Regions from separate parts of the Xanthomonas cassavae CFBP 4642 genome, predicted to be linked through region 2. Evidence: predicted binding sites of a transcription regulator. Region 2 holds the regulator's gene; each other region holds the start of a gene.

Region 1 (6,456 bases), 290 kb from region 2:
CCGATGTCACCAGATCCTGCATCACCACACCGGCCTGCTCGGCCAGCCGCGTTCCATCGCCCACCTGGTCGGTCGCATTGTCGATCAACGAGCGGATCTCCCTGGCCGACACGCTGCAGCGCTGCGCCAGGCTGCGCACTTCGGTGGCCACGACCGCAAACCCACGCCCCTGTTCGCCGGCACGCGCGGCCTCCACGGCTGCGTTGAGCGCCAGGATATTGGTCTGGAAGGCGATGCCGTCGATGACCTCGATGATCTGCCCGATCCGGTCGGTGGCCGAACGTATGCCGGCGGTGGTCTGCACCACTGCGGCGATGACATCGGCACCGCGCCGCGCCACTGCTGCAGACTCTTCGGCCATACGCTGCGCCGAGCCGGCGTTCTCGGAGTTGGTGCGCACAGTGGCGGCCAGCTGATCGATGGTGCTGGAGGTCTGCGCCACTGCGCCGGACTGCGCAGAAACGCGCTTGACCAGTTCCTGGTTACTGACGGAAATATGGTGCGATTCGCGTTGCACGTTCTGCGCAATGCTCATGGTCTGCCGCATGAGGTCGCGCATGCGCTCGGCCGAGCGCACCTGATCGGTCACATCGGTAGCGTACTTGACCACCTTGTACGGCCGCCCGGAGACATCCAGGATGGGGTTATAGGACGCCTGGATCCACACCGGGCTGCCATCCTTGCGCAGGCGGCGGTAACGCCCGGCGTCGAACTGGCCACGCGCCAGTTTCGCCCAGAAATGCCGGTAGTCCTCCGACGCGCGAAAGGCCGCATCGACGAAGATCCCATGATGCTGGCCGATCGCCTCCTCCGGCGTATAGCCCAGGATCGCCAGGAAGTTGTCGTTGGCAGTCAGCACCCGGCCCGCCAGATCGAACTCGATCACCCCCATCACCTTGTCGATGGCCTGGATGCGACCATCCGCATCGGCCGATTCGATCACCTGGCGGGTCACGTCGGTGGCGTACTTGACCACCTTGTATGGCCGCCCGTGCTCGTCGAGCACCGGGTTGTAGGAGGCCTGGATCCAGACGTCCTGGCCATTCTTGCCGACGCGCTTGTAGCGGCCGGCGTCGAACGCACCGCGCCCGAGCGATTCCCAGAACGCGTGATACGCCACCGACTGACGCGTGGCCGCATCCACGAACATGCCATGGTGCTTGCCGCGGATCTCGTCCAGCCGGTACCCCATGACCTGCAGGAAATTCTGGTTGGCATCGAGCACCGTGCCATCGAGCGAGAACTCGATCACGGCCATCACCTTGTCGATCGCGTCGATCCGCCCCTCGAAATCGGCGGTCTGGCGCACCTGCTCGGTGATGTCGGTGGCGTACTTCACCACGCGATACGCCTTGCCCGAACGATCGAGCAAGGGATTGTAGGAGGCATTGATCCAGACCTCGCGGCCACGCTTGTCCACCCGGCAGAAGCGCCCGGCATTGAAGTCCCCGCGGCGCAACGCATCCCAGAACTGGCGATAGCTTTCGCTGTCGCAGTCGTTTGGGGTGACGAACATTCGGTGATGCTGGCCGACCACCTCCTCCAGCCGGTATCCCATCAACGAAAGGAAGTTCTGGTTCGCATCCAGGATGCGGCCATCCAGATCGAATTCGATCACCGCCATCACCCGGTCTACCGCATTGGCCTTGTGCTGCAGGCCGCGACTCGAGGAAGAGAACAGGCGTCCAAGCAGCGGTAGGCGCATCGCGTCGAAATCCGAGATATGGGTTACGTCGTTAGCGACACATGTGCGCACAACTTGATACCTGTTCGCCCGCGGTATCACCGAGCGAATCAGATGCCGGAACCTTCAACCGAGCCGAACCACTCAGTGCTCCAGGCGATGAGTGCAGCGACAGCGAAGGGAGAAGCGAACACGCAAGTCACCAGACGGTGGCCATGAACGACAACGCCGGCAGCAGGGTCATGGGCATGGAGCAATTACCCCGCCTTCAAACGTCGCTTGAGCGACTGCAGCCACAGAAGCAACGATGGCACCAGTCACCCTGCTGTGCAGGCCAAGCGAAGCTCGCAATGTCGACGCTTCCTGACGGGCGCGAGTACGACCCTATGCTCCGCCGTTGTTCGTGGCTCCCGCTCGTCGCTTGTTGCCTGAGTGCTGAGTGCTGAGTGCTCAAATCGACATCGAACATCGAACACAAAAAAACGCCCGCAAATCAATCATTTGCGGGCGTATAGAACACTGGCGGAGCGAGAGGGATTCGAACCCTCGATAGAGCTTTTGACCCTATACTCCCTTAGCAGGGGAGCCCCTTCAGCCACTCGGGCATCGCTCCAGTTTTTGCGTCCTGCCGCGATGTCCGTGGCAGGCCGCGAAGAATACCGGGTAAGAGGGGCTAACGTAAACCCTTTATGACGATCAATTCGAAGAATCGTCGCCGTGATACGCGCCAGAAGCCACCGGCTCGTCCCCACGCTGGATGCGCTGGTAAATTTCTTCGCGGTGCACAGCAACATCCTTCGGTGCGGTGATGCCAATACGCACCTGATTACCCTTGACGCCGAGCACGGTAACAGTGACCGAGTCGCCGATCATCAAGGTTTCGCCTACCCGGCGAGTGAGGATCAACATTTTGCAAATCTCCTGGAACCGGTGGGTTTCCCACCAGCATCGACGGCCTCCTGAGTGAGACGCGCCCTAGGTAAAGGGAATAGACCAGAAATGGTAGCGGGACATCCTGCTAGCCAGCAAGGCATAGCAGGACAAGTGTTCAGCCCAAGTGTTGCTTGACCCAGGAGGACACACCGTCGAGAGCGGTCGCAAGGGCGGGCCCGTCCTCGCCACCACCCTGGGCGAGATCCGGACGGCCACCGCCCTTGCCCCCGATCTGACTGGCGATATGGCCGAGGAGTTCCCCTGCCTTCACCTTGCCAGTTGGGCTCCCGTTCACGCCGGCGACCAGGGCGACCTTGCCCGCCGATGCACCGGCCAGCACGATCACCGAGTCGCCCAGCTGCTGCTTCAGGCGGTCCATCGCTTCGCGCAAGGCCTTTGCATCGAATCCTTCCAGACGCACGGCGATGACCTTGACCCCGGCCACATCGACGGCACCGGCGCCGAGATCGGCAGTCGCGCCAGAGGCCAGCTTGGCCTTCAGCGATTCCAGCTCACGCTCCAGGCGTTTCTGACGCTCGGTCAGCGCACGCACCTTGTCGACGACTTCGCCGGCATTGCCGCCCAGCAGGCCGGCTGCCTCGGACAAACGCCGCTCCTGGTCGGCAACGTACTCCAGTGCCCCCTGCCCGGTCACCGCTTCGATGCGACGCACGCCCGAAGACACGCCGCCTTCGGAAGTGATCTTGAACAGACCGATGTCGCCGGTGCGGCTCACATGCGTGCCGCCACACAGCTCGGTCGAATAACCACCCATTTTCAGCACGCGCACGCGCTCACCGTACTTCTCGCCGAACAGTGCCATTGCACCGAAATCCAGCGCTTCCTGCATGGCCATGTTGTGCACTTCGACGCTGTGGTTGGTGCGCACCTCGGCATTGACCTTGCGTTCGATCACCGCCAGTTCGTCGGCCGTGATCGGCTGGAAATGCGAGAAATCGAAACGCAGCCGGTCCGGCGCCACCAACGAGCCCTTCTGCTGCACATGCGTGCCAAGCACCTCGCGCAACGCGGCATGCAGCAGGTGCGTGGCCGAGTGGTTGAGGATGGTCTTGCCGCGGCGCTGTAAATCGATGCCCCCCGCCAGCACATCGCCCAGCGCAAGCGTGCCTTCGGTGATGCGCCCCACGTGACCGTGGAACTGGCCGGCGAACTTCTGGGTGTCAGTGACGTCGATCGACACATCGGTGTTGCTCAATTGCCCGCTGTCGCCGACCTGACCGCCGGACTCGGCGTAGAACGGCGTGCGATCGGTGAACACGATGACCTCGTCGCCGGCCTCGGCACGCTCGACCGGGCGGCCCTGCTTGAGCAGCGCAACGACCTTGAGGGCATCGGCATCATGCGCCTCGTAGCCCAGGAACACGGTCGGCGACATGGTGGCGACCAGGTCGGCCGGCAACGCAACGCCGCCACCGAACTTGCCTGCGGCACGTGCGGTTTCACGCTGGCGCTCCATGGCGAATTCGAAGCCTTCCATGTCCACGCGCAAACCGCGCTCGCGCGCGATGTCCGATGTCAGATCGACCGGGAACCCGTAGGTATCGAACAGACGGAATGCATCCTCGCCGGGGATGACGTCCCGCGACCGCGCCGCCACGTCGTCGAAGATCTTCATGCCGGCGTCCAGCGTCTCGGCAAAGCGCTCTTCTTCGGCCAGCAATGCACGCGCCACGGTCTCTTTCGCAACCGCCAGCTCTGGATAAGCTTCGCCCATCAGTTCGACCAGGGTGGGCACCATCTTGCTGAAGAACGGCTGGCGCACGCCCAGCATCCAGCCATGCCGCAGCGCACGCCGGATGATCCGGCGCAGCACATAGCCTCGCCCTTCGTTGGATGGCAGCACGCCATCGACGATCAGGAACGAACAGGCGCGGATGTGATCGGCGATGACCCGCAACGACTTGTTTTCCAGATCGCTGACGCCGGTCAGCGCGCTGGCCTTGCCGATCAGGGTCTGGAACAGGTCGATGTCGTAGTTGGTATGGACATGCTGCAGGATCGCGGCCAGCCGCTCCAGCCCCATGCCGGTATCCACGCACGGCGCCGGCAACGGCACCAGGGTGCCGTCGGGCTGGCGATCGAACTGCATGAAGACCAGGTTCCAGATTTCGATGAAACGGTCACCATCTTCGTCCGGAGAGCCCGGCGGGCCACCGGCGATATGGTCGCCATGATCGAAGAAGATCTCGGTGCAGGGGCCGCAGGGGCCGGTATCGGCCATCTGCCAGAAGTTATCCGAGGCGTACGGCGCGCCCTTGTTGTCGCCGATGCGCACGATGCGGCTTTCGGGAATGCCAATCATGTCGCGCCACAGCGCGAAAGCTTCTTCGTCGGTGTGATAGACGGTGACCAGCAGGCGGTCGGCAGGCAGCTTCCAGACCTGGGTCAGCAGCTCCCAGGCCCAGGCGATGGCGTCCTTCTTGAAGTAATCGCCGAACGACCAGTTGCCCAGCATCTCGAAGAAGGTGTGGTGACGTGCGGTATAACCCACCGAATCCAGGTCGTTGTGCTTACCGCCGGCACGCAGGCAGCGCTGCACGTCCGCGGCCCGCACATAGCTGCGCTTCTCGGCGCCAAGAAAGACGTCCTTGAACTGGACCATGCCGGAATTGGTGAACAGCAGGGTCGGGTCGTTGCCCGGGACAAGCGGTGCGGACGGCACGATGGTGTGACCCTTGCCTTCGAAAAACGCAAGGAAGTCGCTACGGATCTGGGAAGTGCTGAATTTGGCAGGTGCGTTCATGTGCTGGCATTGGGCGGGCGGCAGTCCCGGTCACCCAATGACATGTGGGCGCAGAGGAGCGGAACAACCTGAAACCACGAAGGGTAGCAGGCCTGACGCCCTCAGTCCTCAAGGTCGAAGCGCGTGGCGCTGCGAATGCTGTTGCTGTCGAAACCCCGCCGGGCCAGCAGATCGGCGGCCTTGCGCCGCTGAGGCAGATCCACCGGCCCCTGTTCGCCGAACCGACGGCGGACCAGGTCGCGCGCATTTTCGGTCCAATCGCCTTCGAACGTCGCCATCGCTGCGCTGATGGCCTCGCTGTCCAGACCGTGGGTACCGAGTTCTGCACGGATGTGCAACGGACCATAGCCCGAACTGGCCCTGTTTCGCACGACCGAGGCGGCAAAGCGTGTGTCGTCTTGCCAGCCCTCGCCCGCCAGGCGTTCAACGGCCGCCTGCGCGGCGCCCGGCTCGATCCCACGCGCCAGCAGCTTGCGATTCAATTCCTTGCGCGAGTGCTCGCGCCGCACCAGTAACCCCAATGCGCGTTGGACCGGCGTCTGCTCCTTGAACCGGCGGCCCCGCTTGGGAGCGGGCTCTTGCTCGTCCATCGTGACGTGCCCCTCGATTTATGCATCAATGCGCCGTCCCTGGCGCCTGCCCTCCTGGCCCTCGATAGATCTACCGCGAGACGCGACGGCACTGACTCCGCCGTTCCCGCGATAGAAAAACCTGAAACGACATCAACGAATCGCATCCGACGGAAGCAGAGCAGCTGAGGCCGCCACACCTTCCAGGAGAACAACGCGTTGCAGCATCCCGGTCGCGCCAGACGTCGCCAGCGTGCCCGGCCACCAAGACCGCTTATTCCTTCTCGGCGTCTTCGCCTTCTTCGCGCGGCGCCTCGGCGGGCTGGAACTTCTCGCGCAGCTCGGCCTCGAGCTTGGCCGCCACCTGCGGGTTGTCACGCAGGTAGCCACGCGCGTTGTCCTTGCCCTGGCCGATACGCTCGTCGCCGTAGCTGTACCAGGCACCTGCCTTGTCCACCAGCTTGGCTTCCACGCCCATATCGATCAGCTCGCCCTCGCGACTGATG
Region 2 (6,456 bases):
CTGCGCAGACAGACGCACATGGCCGCTGCGCGGCTTGCCGGTGGCTTCGCGCAGGGCCGGCGATTCGATGCCGTGGTCGATCGCGTTGCGCACCAGGTGCACCAGCGGGTCGGCCAGGGCCTCGACCAGGTTGCGGTCCAGTTCCGTCTCGGCGCCGATCAGTTCCAGTTCCACTTCCTTGGACAGCGTGCGCGCGACATCGCGGGCCACCTTGGGGAAGCGTGCGAATACCTTGCTCACCGGTTGCATGCGGGTGCGCATCACCGCGGTCTGCAGGCGCGCGGTGGCGATGTCCAGGGTGCTGACCGCGCGGTCGAGTTCTTCGTCGCGCAGCCGGGTGCGCAGGGTCTTGAGGCGGTTGCGCGACAACACCAGTTCGCCGATCAGGTTGACGATGGCGTCCAGGCGCTTGGTGTCCACGCGCACGGTCTGCTCGGCGTCGGCCGCCTTGGCCGCCGCCTTGGGCGCGGCCTTGGCGCCCGGCGCAGCAGCGCCGTGTGCGTCATCGTGTGCGGGTGCAGCGGCAGCGGCCTTGGGCGCGGCCTTGACCGCCGGCGGGCCGCTCTTGGCATCGAACTGCGCAATCAGCGAGGCCGGCGCATGCGGCACGGTTTCGCCCGAGCCCATCGCATCCAGCATGGCCTGCAGATAATCCAGCGACTGCTGCGCGGCATCGAAGTGATGCGCCTGCAACACCGCCTGGCCGGAGCGCGCCATGCCCAGGGTTTCCTCGGCGGCGTGGCACAGCTCCACCATGGGTTTTATCGCCAGGAAGCCGGCGCCGCCCTTGAGCGTGTGGAAGCCGCGGAACACCGCGTTGAGCTGGTCGGCTTCGTCTGGCGCCTGTTCCAGCGACACCAGCTGTTCGCCGAGGCGGTCCAGGATTTCCTGGGCCTCGACGATGAAATCGGCCGCAATATCGTCTGGAACAGCACTCATGGTTACAACCCCAATCCGGACAGCAAATCGTCGGCGTCGTCCTGCGACACCGCGTGACGGTCCAGGCCCTTGATTGCAGGACCGGCCAGACCGCCGTCGTCTTTCTTCGGCTCGGTGTTCTTCGGCGGCAGGCCGAGCGCACCGAAGCCTTCATGCACGCGCCGCACGATCCCGGCCACGCGGCGGATGATCTGCCCGCTGAGGTCCTGGTAGCTCTGCGCCAGCGACAGCTCGGTGAGGTTGTGGCGCATCTTTTCCAGCAGCGCGCCCTGGTCTTCATTGAGTCCACCGTCGCGCAGCTGGTTGGCCAGCACGCGGCACTCCTCGACCAGATCCAGCGTGCGATGGCTGGCCTTTTCGGTCATTTCCACCACGTGGTCCAGGCGCGAGCAGGCATCGTCCAGTTCGCCGGCTTCTTCGGGCACGGTGGGCAATTCGCCCAGGGCCTGCCCGAGTTCGCGGGCGAGCCGGCTCAGGCTCTGCATCATCGGGCGTGTGCGCAGGGCGGCGAGGTGATCGACCTCGCGACGCCAGGCGACCTGGTCACCGCTTTCCAGTGCATCGAGCGCGTGCTGCAGGCGCTCGATCAGGGCGGCACGTTCGGCATCGGCTTCCACGGTGGCGTTCATCAGGCGGTCGCCGCCAGACGTTCGAACACCTTGCCCAGCTTCTCTTCCAGTGTCTGCGCGGTGAACGGCTTGATGATGTAGCCGTTCACGCCGCACTGCGCGGCTTCGATGATCTGCTCGCGCTTGGCTTCAGCGGTCACCATCATCACCGGCAGGTGCTTGAGCTTGGCGTCGGCGCGGATGTTGCGCAGCAGGTCGATGCCGGTCATGCCGGGCATGTTCCAGTCCGTCACCACGAAATCGAACGGGCCCGCGCGCAGCGCAGCCAGCGCGCTGTTGCCGTCTTCGGCCTCTGCGGTATTGGTGAAGCCAAGATCGCCCAACAGATTCTTGACGATACGTCGCATCGTCGAGAAGTCGTCCACGATCAGGATCCGCATGTTCTTGTTCACATCAAGCTCCTAACTCTAAAAATTATGCGAAAAAATCAGTCATCATTTTCGACACCGGCATCGGCCAGTTCGAAGACCTTGAGGCGGCCGCGCAGACGCACCACCGCCTGGCCATGGATCTGGCAGACGCGCGATTCGCTGACACCGAGCACGGCGCCGATTTCCTTCAGGTTCAATTCCTGTTCGTAGTACAGCGACAGCACCAGCTGCTCGCGCTCGGGCAGCTGGCCGATGGCCTTGCCCAGCTCGCGGCCGAATTCGCCACGCTCCATCATCTGCTGCGGGTTGGGCCCACCTTTGGCGGTGGTGTCCAGTTCGCCGTGATCTTCGATGCGCGATTCCAGGCTCAGCACCTGGCCGCGTGCGGCGTCTTCCATCAGGCGCAGGTAGTCGGGCAGCGGCATGTCCATCGCGGCGGCCACTTCGGTGGCGGCGGCGGCGCGGCCGGTGTTCTGCTCGATCTTGCGCACCGCGGCAGCGGCGTCGCGGGCGCGGCGGTGTACCGAGCGCGGCACCCAGTCGCCACGGCGGATCTCGTCGATCATCGAGCCGCGGATGCGGATCGAGGCATAGGTCTCGAACGAGGCGCCCTGTTCGGAGTCGTAGCTGCGCGAGGCTTCGATCAGGCCGATCATGCCGGCCTGGATCAGGTCGTCCACTTCCACGCTCGCCGGCAGGCGGGCGGCCAGATGGTGGGCGATGCGGCGCACCAGGTCGGCGTGCTGGGTCACCACGTCGTTGGCGTTGTTGCGTTGCACGGCACGGTACTGCGCGGTGGCGCTCGTTGCGGTGGCGGTGCTCATGCGGCCACTCCCCGTTGGATGATGCGTTCGACAAAGAACTCGACGTTGCCGCGCGGCACGGTGGGAGCCTGCCAGCGCGAGGTACGGCGTGCGATTTCTGCGATGGCCTGCGCCGACGGACTGGCGGGGTAGGCCTTGATGACGGGTTGCTGGCGCTGCACCGACAGGCGCAGCCAGTCGTCCTGCGGCACATGGCCGAGGTAGTTCAGCGAGACATCGCCCAGGAACTTTTCGCACACGCGCGAGAGCTTGTCGTACAGCAGGCGGCCCTCGTTGGGGTCGCGCACCATGTTGGCGATGATCTGCAGGCGGTCCACGCCGCGTTCGCGCGAGAGCACCTTGATCAGCGCGTAGGCGTCGGTGATCGAGGCCGGCTCGTCGCAGACCACCACCACGGTGTCCTGGGCGGCCTGGCAGAAGGTCAGCACGCTGTCTGTGATGCCGGCGGCGGTGTCGATGACCATCACGTCCAGGTCGCGTTCCAGTTCGGAGAACACGTTGACCAGGCCGATATGCTGGGCCGGGGCCAGTTCGGCCATGTGGCGGCGACCGGAGGCGGCCGGCACCACCAGCACGCCGCCGGGGCCTTCGATGATGACCTCATCCAGCGTGCAACGGCCGGCGATCAGGTCGGCCAGGGTGTACTTGGGCGCCAGCCCCAGGACCACATCCAGGTTGGCCAGGCCAAGGTCGGCGTCCAGCAGCAGCGTGCGTTTGCCCATGTCGGCAAGCGCCACGGCCAGGTTGGCGGAGATGTTGGTTTTTCCCACGCCGCCCTTGCCACCGGTCACGGCAATGGTGCGCACCGGGCCCAGGGGCTCGGGACGGGTCGCCGACAGGGGGAAGGCGTTGGTCAGCTTGGCGTATTCACGCGACTGCATGGTTGTGCTCCGGAGTACAGGGCTTATCGGCAGCGCGCCGCAAATCTTCAAGGCGAAGAACGAGACTGGCGGCATTGGCGCGGTGCAGGTCGTCGGGGACCCGCTGTCCGTCAGTCACCCAGGTGATGGGCATTTGGTGATCGACGACGACCGACAGCGCACTACCGAAGCGGCCGGTCTCGTCAAGTTTGGTCAGCACCACGCCCTGGGGCTTGGCGTGGGCGAAGCGGCGCACGACCTCGTCGAGGTCGGAAAAGTGCGCGTTGGCAGGCAGCACCAGCAGCGAGGTGACCTGGTGCGCGGCGCGCAGCCAGTTCAGCTGGGCGGCCAGGGCGCGGTCGCGCTGGCCCATGCCGGCGGTGTCGATCAGCACCAGCTTGTAGTCGCGCAGGCGCTCGAGCAGTTCCAGCAGGCTCTCGGCGCTGTCGGCCTCGTGCACGGCGATGCCGAGCTGACGGCCGTAGCTGTGCAGCTGCTCGCGGCCGCCGACGCGCTGGGTGTCGGTGGTGACCAGGGCCACGTCGCGCGGGGCGTGCTGGGCGGCGAAGCGCTGGGCGAGCTTGGCGATGGTGGTGGTCTTGCCGGCGCCGGTCGGGCCGACCAAGGCGATCACGCCGCCGCGTTCCAGCGGGTCGACCGGGGCCACCGGCAGGCGCTTGGACAGCAGGCCCAGCATCAGCCCGCGGCCGCGGTGCAATTCGGTATCGGCCGGAATCTGCAGTGCCACGTCGCGGATCAGGCCGGCGTCGAAGCCGTAGTCGTCCATCAGCTCCAGGGCCTGCGCGCGCACCGGCGAGCCACGCAGGCGCTCGTCGGTCAGGCGGTTCATTTCGCGCTCGATCATCTGCCGCATCAGCGCCAGCTCGCCGCGCAGCTGCTTGAGTTCTTCGTCGTTCTGCGGGATCGGCGCGGCAGCCACCGGCACTGCGGCCAGCGCAGCGGGGGCGGGCGGGGCGACCACGATCGGCGGCAGCGCGGCCGGCGGCAGGATCTGCGGCAGCGCGTCGTCCAGATCGAAGTCGGCCTCGTCGGCGAAGGCGTCGTCGTCCTGGTCCTGGGCGGCATAGGCGGGGGCGGCAACCGTGGCGGCCATGACCGGAGTCGGTGCCTGGACCGGGGCGGCCTGCACGGCCGGGCGCTGCACCGGAGCGGTGGTCAAAAAGTCGGCGAACAGCTGTTCCGGCACCGCCGACAGCGCGTGTTCCTGGCGCTGCACGACCGGCGCGGGCAGGTCCTGCACGGCCGGCATCGGCGCGGCGCTGCGGATCGGGGTGGCGACCGGCGCCTGGCGCGGCACGCTGGCCGGCTGGCGCAGGGCCATGGCGGCAATCATGTCTTCGGCGGCGCTGGCCACGCGCTGGCGGTGGCTCATGGTCTCCGCGGCCGGCTTCAGCGGAGCGTGGACCGGCGCGGCGGGGCGGGCGGCAACCTGCGCCGGCTGGGCCGGGGCCTGCTGCACGGGAGCCTGCTGGGCCGGCGCGGCGCTGGGGGCCGGCGTCTCGCGGGCGGTTTCCAGGGCGCGCTGCACCAGCTCTTCGTCGTAGTTGCTGGCGGCGACGATCTCGATGCCTTCGGCGGTACGCCGGTTGGACAGGATCACGGCATCCGGGCCGTGTTCCTCACGCACCATGCGGAATGCGGTGCGCATATCCGGGGCGACAAAGCGTTTGATCTTCATGCCACGTGCCTCCAGGAACAGGACCCGCCGGACGCCGGACGGGTGCGCGATGAATGTGGGTGTGTTGCCAGCGTCATGAGTTGCCTGTCCCGGTCGTAGTTCCAAGTCCTGCCGTCCGCCCCGCAGCGGTGGTGCTGGCTGCGGTCTCGCCAGAGCTAATGCATGCGGTGTGCCAAAACGCGGCGTTGGGTTTCCGGCACACGCCGACATCGCGCCTGCGGGTCGGTGCTGCAAACGCAGTACCGGATGGAGTGGGTGGCGGTTTTCTGACACCTGGCCCGCTTCGGCTTGCTGAACTGCCCAGCCATCGGATCTCACGGCCCGGCCATCGAAGGGCTCGGCAGTCAATGCAAGAGCGGCGCCGGATCACACGCGGTTGGAGAGCATCTGCCTGGGTGTGGTCTGTGGCAGCCATCACCAGCCGCACCTTGGGGGACTTGGCCAGGACTTCCGGCAGCAGCTGGGGCAGGTGACAGGCACGTGCGCAGGTGGCTGGCGAGGCTTCACCTGCCTGCAGACAGCCCGTGTCAGGCAGGACTGAGCGCCGTGTATCGAGCGCAGCCGGCGTGACAGTTGGCCGTATAGGGGCCACTGGCGTGGCAATCGATGGGTTATCCGGTAGGCCTGCCGGGAGACCGGCCACCCGCCGTCAGCCTGTCACGCAGGTCTGGTCGCAGCCTGAGGTGCATGACACGCCCCAAACGGAGTGGTATCGCAACAGTTCAGGTCGGTGGCGTGCAGGCAGGTAGGGTTCTACCTGGTCGGCAGAAAATCGATGGTGTCGCGGTCGTTCTGGCCTTCCAACGGTGCCGCCTCGTCGCACTGCGAGTCCGCGTGGCGTGCGACATGGCGTTGCGAGGTGCCCGGCACAATTCGGGATCCGGGGGCATGACGATCAGCATCTGCAGCGCGACATCCATTGCCTGGGAATGTCGTCCGTATCGCCGCGTTCCGGGCAGTGAACGAAAGGACCAGCTCGCTAGCAGTGCCGATTGAGCTTCCGATCGCGTCGTGTCCTGGCCCTGCAGCAGTGCCGTACGCAGCGATCATGTCGAGCGAGAGTCCACTGTGCCGTTGCACCTCTTCGACCGCTTGCTGTCTGCGGGGTTCGTTTCAACGCCTGAGTGGATTTGT
Region 3 (6,456 bases), 1.3 Mb from region 2:
ATCCAAAACATTAAAAATAACATAGCTGAAATGCATGGCTCGGCTTTCAGTGCCGATGTATCTGAAACCACAGCTGTCGTAGGGGAAATGGTCGAGCAGACCTATAAGGGCAGCCTTGCGTACTCGTGGGATGTAGGTAATATCCATTATATTCAGCTTCAAAATTTCCCAACTTACGCGGTGAATATGTCTTCGCCGGGGCATGCAGATGCCGAGATAAGAAGCTCACTGGAGTGGCTCTCAACTGACCTGGAAAGGGCAGACCTGCGGGGAAAGGCGACGGTTATCAACTTCCATGATGCCCGGCCTGCAAGTGACGATGGCGACTCAGCCTTCTTGAAGTCAGATAACCGGGCTGCGCTATCGAAATTCAAATCCATGATTACATCGCACAATGTCAAGGCCATTTTTGTCGGACATACCCATCAGCAGAATTACTGCCGCGCCAACGACGATGCAGTCTTTGGCAGTATCCCTGTATACACTTCGGGCGCGCTGTTTAATGGTGATTACTATGTGATCGATGTAAAGGGGGGCAGCATCAATGTTAAGGCCTATAACGGTGCTTCGGGACGACCTGTTGTAGTGAAGGATTTGGGCATTGTCGGAAGTGCCGCGCCGCAGTGGCCCACATGCAGTAACCTATAGTTGGCCCGGTTCACATCGCTTTACCGTCAACAACTGCTCCGTCGCATCGCTTCCGCGCATCCGATGGACTCGTCATCCGCCAGCTAACTTTATCGCCAATTAAATCCATTAGCAGCGGGCTGGGACATTCGCTTCCTGAGCCCGCTTGCGGAAAGCTGAACAGTTAATGCTCAGGCGGTGACGTGCTTCGCAAATCCGTCATCGCGCTGAATTTTGCCTAAATATTTCGATCGGGCGCCGATACCTGCATAGACCGGCATGTCCGGCGTGCGCACATCGCCCACGCTGACCACGCCACAGCGACCTTCCCCGCGTTACCGCGCACGCTGCGCACCGCATCGCTTGAGGCACCCATGACCACCCTATCGTCCGATTTCCCCGCGCCGTTGACGCTTGCCCTGGAAGGCGAGATGACCATTCGCCGCGCTGCCGAACTCAAGCCGTTGCTGCAGCCGGCACTGGCGCACCCGGGCGGGTTGCATCTGGACCTGGGCGCGGTCAGCGAGATCGACACCACCGGGCTGCAGTTGCTGCTGGCCACCAAACAGGCGATCCAGGCCGATGGCCGGCCGTTTTCGCTCACCGATTCCAGCCGCGCCGTGGTCGATGTGATCGAACTGCTTGGCCTGCTCGAAGCCTTGTATCCGCATGCGGTTGCAAGCCTCGACGCATGCATTCACTAACGGACCGGTGACGCGCGCATGGACATGAACCAGCTGATGCAGACCTTCCTGGCCGAAAGCCGGGATCTGCTCGAGGACATGGAACGCCATCTGCTCGAAGCCGAGCGTGGCGAATCCTCGCCGGATGCGGTCAACGCGATCTTCCGCGGCGCGCATACCATCAAGGGCTCGGGCGGCCTGTTCGATCTGCCGCAGTTGGTGGGCTTTACCCACGTGGTGGAGAGCGTGCTGGACCTGGTGCGCGATGAGGCGCTCACGTTGAGTTCGGAACTGATCGCGCTGCTGCTGGTGTGCTGCGACCATATCCATGCCCTGGTGGAAACTGCGGCCGACCCCGGCCATGCCGATGCGGCGGCGCTGGCCGCCGAAGCCGAACCGCTGCTGGCGCAATTGCAGACATACCTGCAAGGCAGCGGCTGTGGCGTCACCGCGACCGTCGCGCAACACGGTACACCGGAAAAACAGAGCGGATACTGGCGCATCGACCTGACGCTGTTCGCCGATGCGCTGCGCTTCGGCAATTCCCCGCTCAAGCTGATCCGCAACCTGCGCAGCCTGGGCTCGGTGGAATCGATCAGCACCGACTACAGCCAGCTGCCCGCCTTCGAAGAGCTCGATCCGGAGGCCAGCTATCTCGGCTTCCAGATCCTGCTGCGCAGCGATGCCGATCGCGCCGCCATCGACGACGTGTTCGAGTTCGTGCGCGACGATTGCGCGCTGGCGATCACCGCCGTGCCGGCCCCGACTGACGCGGCGGCCGTGTTGGTCAGCGCGCCGGGGGCGCCTGCACCGGCCAGCGCACTCGCCGCGGTACCGGCCGCCACGCCGCCGCGCGCAGCAACCGATGCCGGCGCACGCGGCGGCGCCGACGCGCGCTCGATCCGCGTGGATGCCGACAAGCTCGATCGCATGATCGACTTGGTGGGCGAACTCATCATTGCCGTGGCCAGCACCAATGCCAACGCGCAGCGCAGCGGCGATGCGCAGTTGCTGGAATCGGCATCGATCCTGGCCGGGCTGGTGGAAGAGGTGCGCGAAAGCGCGCTGCAGCTGCGCATGGTCAAGATCGGTGGCACCTTCAGCCGCTTCCAGCGCGTGGTGCACGATGTGGCACGCGAACTGGGCAAGGACATCGCCCTGGTGGTCGCCGGCGAAGACACCGAGCTGGACAAATCGGTGGTGGAAAAGATCGGCGACCCGCTCACCCATCTGGTGCGCAACGCGATGGACCACGGCATCGAACCGGCCGAGGTGCGCGTGGCGCGCGGCAAGCCCGCGCGCGGCACCGTGGGGCTGAACGCCTATCACGACTCCGGCAGCATCGTCATCCAGATCACCGACGATGGTGGCGGCCTGAATCGCGACAAGATCCTGGCCAAGGCGCTGGAACGCGGCCTGGTCGAACCCGGCCGCCAGCTCAGCGACCGCGAGGTGTTCGCCATGATCTTCGAGCCGGGCTTTTCCACTGCCGAAAAGGTCACCAACCTGTCCGGCCGCGGCGTCGGCATGGACGTGGTCAAGCGCAACATCACCGCGCTGCGCGGCACGGTCGAGATCGACAGCACCGCCGGGCTGGGCACCACCATTTCGGTGCGCCTGCCGCTGACGCTGGCGATCATCAATGGCTTCCAGGTCGGCGTCGGCAAGTCGGTGTTCGTGGTACCGCTAGATATGGTGGAAGAGTGCGTGGAGTTCACGCCCGACTACGCCAGCGACTACATCGATCTGCGCGGCCGGGTACTGCCGTATGTGCGCCTGCGCGAGTTGTTCGCGCTCGGCGGCAAGACGCCGGCGCGCGAAAGCATCGTGGTGATCCGCCAGGGTGCGCAGCGTTTCGGCCTGGTCGTGGATACCTTGCTGGGCGAATGGCAGACCGTGATCAAGCCGTTGTCCAAGGTGTTCGCCCAGGTCAAGGGCATCAGTGGCTCGAGCATCCTGGGCAGCGGCGATGTCGCGCTGATCCTGGATGTGCCCAGCCTGGTCCAGCAGTTGCATCCGCAGCAGGACGCGCTGGCCGCCTGAGCCCCGCGCTACCACTGCAAAAACGCCGGCGTCATCGTTCGCCAACCGCATCGTCCGTTTCGTTGTTCCCTGACCCCAGGAAGCTACCGCCATGTCACACCGTCTTCCGATCGCTACGCAGTTGTGGTTTACCGCCGCGCTTGCCGTTGCCCTGCCCGTCCTCGTGATCGTCGCCGGCTTCGCGCTGACGCTCTCGCACGCCGCCCTGCTGGCTGCCAGCGTGGCGGCGGCAGTGCTCAGCGGCGTGCTGCTGGCCTGGGCCATCCGGCTCGCCAACGGCTCGCTGGAACTGGCCACCAGCTCGCTGGATGCGTTCTCGCGCGGCAACTTCGATGTGGCCCTGCCGCAACTGCGCGACGAGCAGGCCGGCGACGTGCTGCGCGGCCTGCACAAGGTGCAGAGCGGCATCCGCCACGTCAACGAAGAGATCAACCGCGTCTCACGCGAGCACGATGCCGGGCAGATCGATGCGCGCATCGACGTGGCGCGTTTCGATGGCGACTTCCGCACCCTGGGCGATGGCATCAACCACATGGTTGCCAGCCATATCGCGGTGAACAAGCAGGCCATGGCCTGCGTGGCCGAGTTCGGCCGCGGCAACTTCGGCGCCGAGCTGGACCGTCTGCCGGGCCAGAAGGCCTTCATCAACGAGGTGGTGGACCAGATCCGCGGCAACCTCACCGGCATGGTTGCCGAGGTCAACCGCATGTCGGCCGAGCACGATGCCGGCGATATCGACGTGGTCATCGACCCCCAGCGCTTCACCGGCGATTTCCGCCGCATGGCCGAAGGCATCAATGCGATGGTGGCCGGCCACATCGCGGTCAAGAAGCAGGCCATCGCCTGCGTGGGCGAGTTCGGCCGCGGCAACTTCACCGCGCAGCTGCCGCTGCTGCCGGGCAAGAAGCGCTTCATCAACGAGATCATCGACCAGGTGCGCGGCAACCTCACCGGCTTGATCGGCGAGATCAACCACATGTCGGCCGAGCACGAAGCCGGCGATATCGACGTGGTGATCGACAGCGGCCGCTTCGATGGCGACTTCCGCAGCATGGCGCTGGGTATCAACCAGATGGTGGGTGCGCATATCGCGGTGAAGAAACTGGCGATGGGCGTGATGGCCGAATTCGGCCGCGGCAACTTCGATGCACCGCTGGCGCAGCTGCCTGGCAAGAAGGCCTTCATCAACGAGACCGTGGAGCGCGCGCGCGGCAATCTGCGCAGCATCTCCGAGGTGATCCAGGTGATGGGCGCCATGGCCGAAGGCGACCTCACCCATACCGTGGAAGGCCGCTACGAAGGCGCCTTCGCCGACATGCAGCGCTACGTCAACACCACCATGAACCGCCTCACCGAGATCGTCGACGAGGTCAACCGCAATGCCGAGAACCTGGCCAGCGCCTCCGAAGAAGTCAGCGCCACCGCGCAGGCGCTGGCCCAGGCGGCCAGCGAACAGGCGGCCGGCGTGGAAGAGACCAGCGCCTCGCTGGAGCAGATGACCGCCTCCATCGCACAGAACACCGAGAACGCGCGCGTCACCGACAGCATGGCCGCCAAGGCCGCCAGCGAAGCGGCCGACGGCGGCGACACCGTGCGCGCCACCGTGGTGGCGATGAAGGACATCGCCAAGAAGATCGGCATCATCGACGACATCGCCTACCAGACCAACCTGCTGGCGCTCAACGCCGCCATCGAGGCCGCGCGCGCCGGCGAGCATGGCAAGGGCTTTGCAGTGGTGGCTGCGGAAGTGCGCAAACTGGCCGAACGCAGCCAGATCGCCGCGCAGGAAATCGGCGAGGTGGCCGGCTCCAGCGTGGAGCTGGCCGAAAGCGCCGGCCGCGTGCTGGGCGAGATGGTGCCCTCGATCCGCCGTACCTCCGACCTGGTGCAGGAGATCGCCGCCGCCTCCGAAGAACAGACTGCCGGCGTCAGCCAGATCAACACTGCCGTGGGCCAGTTGAACCAGACCACGCAGTCGGCCGCGGCCAATGCCGAAGAACTGGCCGCCACCTCGGAAGAGATGAGCGCGCAGGCCGAACAGCTGCAGCACTTGATGGGCTTCTTCCGGCTGCGCAATGGCGGGCGCGGCGCAAGCCAGACCAGCCGGCCGGGCCCGCGCCGGGTGGTGCAGGCCAGCCAGGCCACGACCCTCCACGCACCGGCGCGGCGCACCAACGTGCGCCAGATCGGCGCGGCGGCCGCGACCGCCGATGCCATCGACGAATCGCAGTTCGCCAGTTTCTGAAGGAGCCGACGATGCAACCGCATAGCAGCACAGTCACCGGCACGCCATCGTCCACGGCGCCGCAGCAATACCTGACCTTTTCGTTGGGCAAGGAAATGTTCGGCCTGGGCATTCTCGGCATCAAGGAAATCATCGAATACCGCGTGCCCACCGATGTACCGATGATGCCACCGGCCCTGCGCGGGGTGATCAACCTGCGCGGGACGGTGGTGCCGGTGGTGGACCTGCAGCAGCGCGTCGGCCGCAGTGCCAGCGCGATCACCAAGCGCAGCTGCATCGTGATCGTGGAAATCGTCCATGGCGACGGGCAGCAGGTGCTTGGCCTGCTGGTGGATGCGGTCAGCGAGGTCCTGGAGATCGCAGCCGAAGACATCGTCCAAACACCCAGCTTCGGCGCCGGCGTTGCGCGCGACTTCATTCATGCCATGGGCAAGGTTGGCGAGCGCTTCGTGATCCTGCTCGATGCCGATGCCGTACTGGGCCAGGACGCGCTGGACCAGCTCCCCGCCGCCGCGCTAGCGGCCTGACCCTCGGATGCTCGCCAGGATTCCCATGCGCCCTGTTCTTCTCTCCTGCAACTGTACGCTGGCCGGCCCGGTGCTGGTCGTCGACGACAGCGTGGTCCAGCGCGAACACGCCATGGCGTTGTGTCGCCAGCTCGGCGCCAACGCGGTCGATGGCGCCGCCGACGGTCACGCCGCACTGGACTGGTTGAGCCGCGCCAGTGCGCCGTCGCTGCTGCTGCTCGACCTGGAAATGCCCGGCATGGACGGCGTGCAGCTGCTCGATGCGCTCGCGCGCGGCCAATACACCGTGCCGGTGGTGGTGGTCTCGCAACGCGGCGGTGCGCTGATCGAT

The links. Region 2 encodes FliA, which starts transcription of late flagellar genes. Its sites were predicted from a motif close to TAAAGTTTNNCNNNCNNNGGCCGATAA; they were not measured.
Region 1: a site for FliA is predicted at 1,737-1,763, ahead of XCSCFBP4642_RS24490 (methyl-accepting chemotaxis protein). Genes of this name have one in related genera too.
Region 3: a site for FliA is predicted at 866-892, ahead of XCSCFBP4642_RS0116490 (STAS domain-containing protein). Genes of this name have one in related genera too.

Annotation. Positions count from the first base shown of each region.
Region 1 covers NZ_CM002139.1:2,123,955-2,130,410, reverse strand. Annotated here, with positions in the region: gene XCSCFBP4642_RS24490 (methyl-accepting chemotaxis protein) at 1-1,681, opposite strand, end outside; tRNA gene XCSCFBP4642_RS0109620 (tRNA-Ser) at 2,205-2,297, opposite strand; gene csrA (carbon storage regulator CsrA) at 2,381-2,593, opposite strand; gene alaS (alanine--tRNA ligase) at 2,733-5,381, opposite strand; gene recX (recombination regulator RecX) at 5,483-5,971, opposite strand; gene recA (recombinase RecA) at 6,225-6,456, opposite strand, start outside.
Region 2 covers NZ_CM002139.1:2,413,031-2,419,486, forward strand. Annotated here, with positions in the region: gene XCSCFBP4642_RS0110665 (chemotaxis protein CheA) at 1-939, opposite strand, end outside; gene XCSCFBP4642_RS0110670 (protein phosphatase CheZ) at 942-1,568, opposite strand; gene cheY (chemotaxis response regulator CheY) at 1,568-1,960, opposite strand; gene XCSCFBP4642_RS0110680 (RNA polymerase sigma factor FliA) at 1,996-2,763, opposite strand; gene XCSCFBP4642_RS0110685 (MinD/ParA family protein) at 2,760-3,644, opposite strand; gene flhF (flagellar biosynthesis GTPase FlhF) at 3,631-5,322, opposite strand.
Region 3 covers NZ_CM002139.1:3,752,930-3,759,385, forward strand. Annotated here, with positions in the region: gene XCSCFBP4642_RS25095 (metallophosphoesterase) at 1-648, shown strand, start outside; gene XCSCFBP4642_RS0116490 (STAS domain-containing protein) at 1,002-1,331, shown strand; gene XCSCFBP4642_RS0116495 (chemotaxis protein CheA) at 1,350-3,353, shown strand; gene XCSCFBP4642_RS0116500 (methyl-accepting chemotaxis protein) at 3,445-5,598, shown strand; gene XCSCFBP4642_RS0116505 (chemotaxis protein CheW) at 5,610-6,125, shown strand; gene XCSCFBP4642_RS0116510 (EAL domain-containing response regulator) at 6,151-6,456, shown strand, end outside.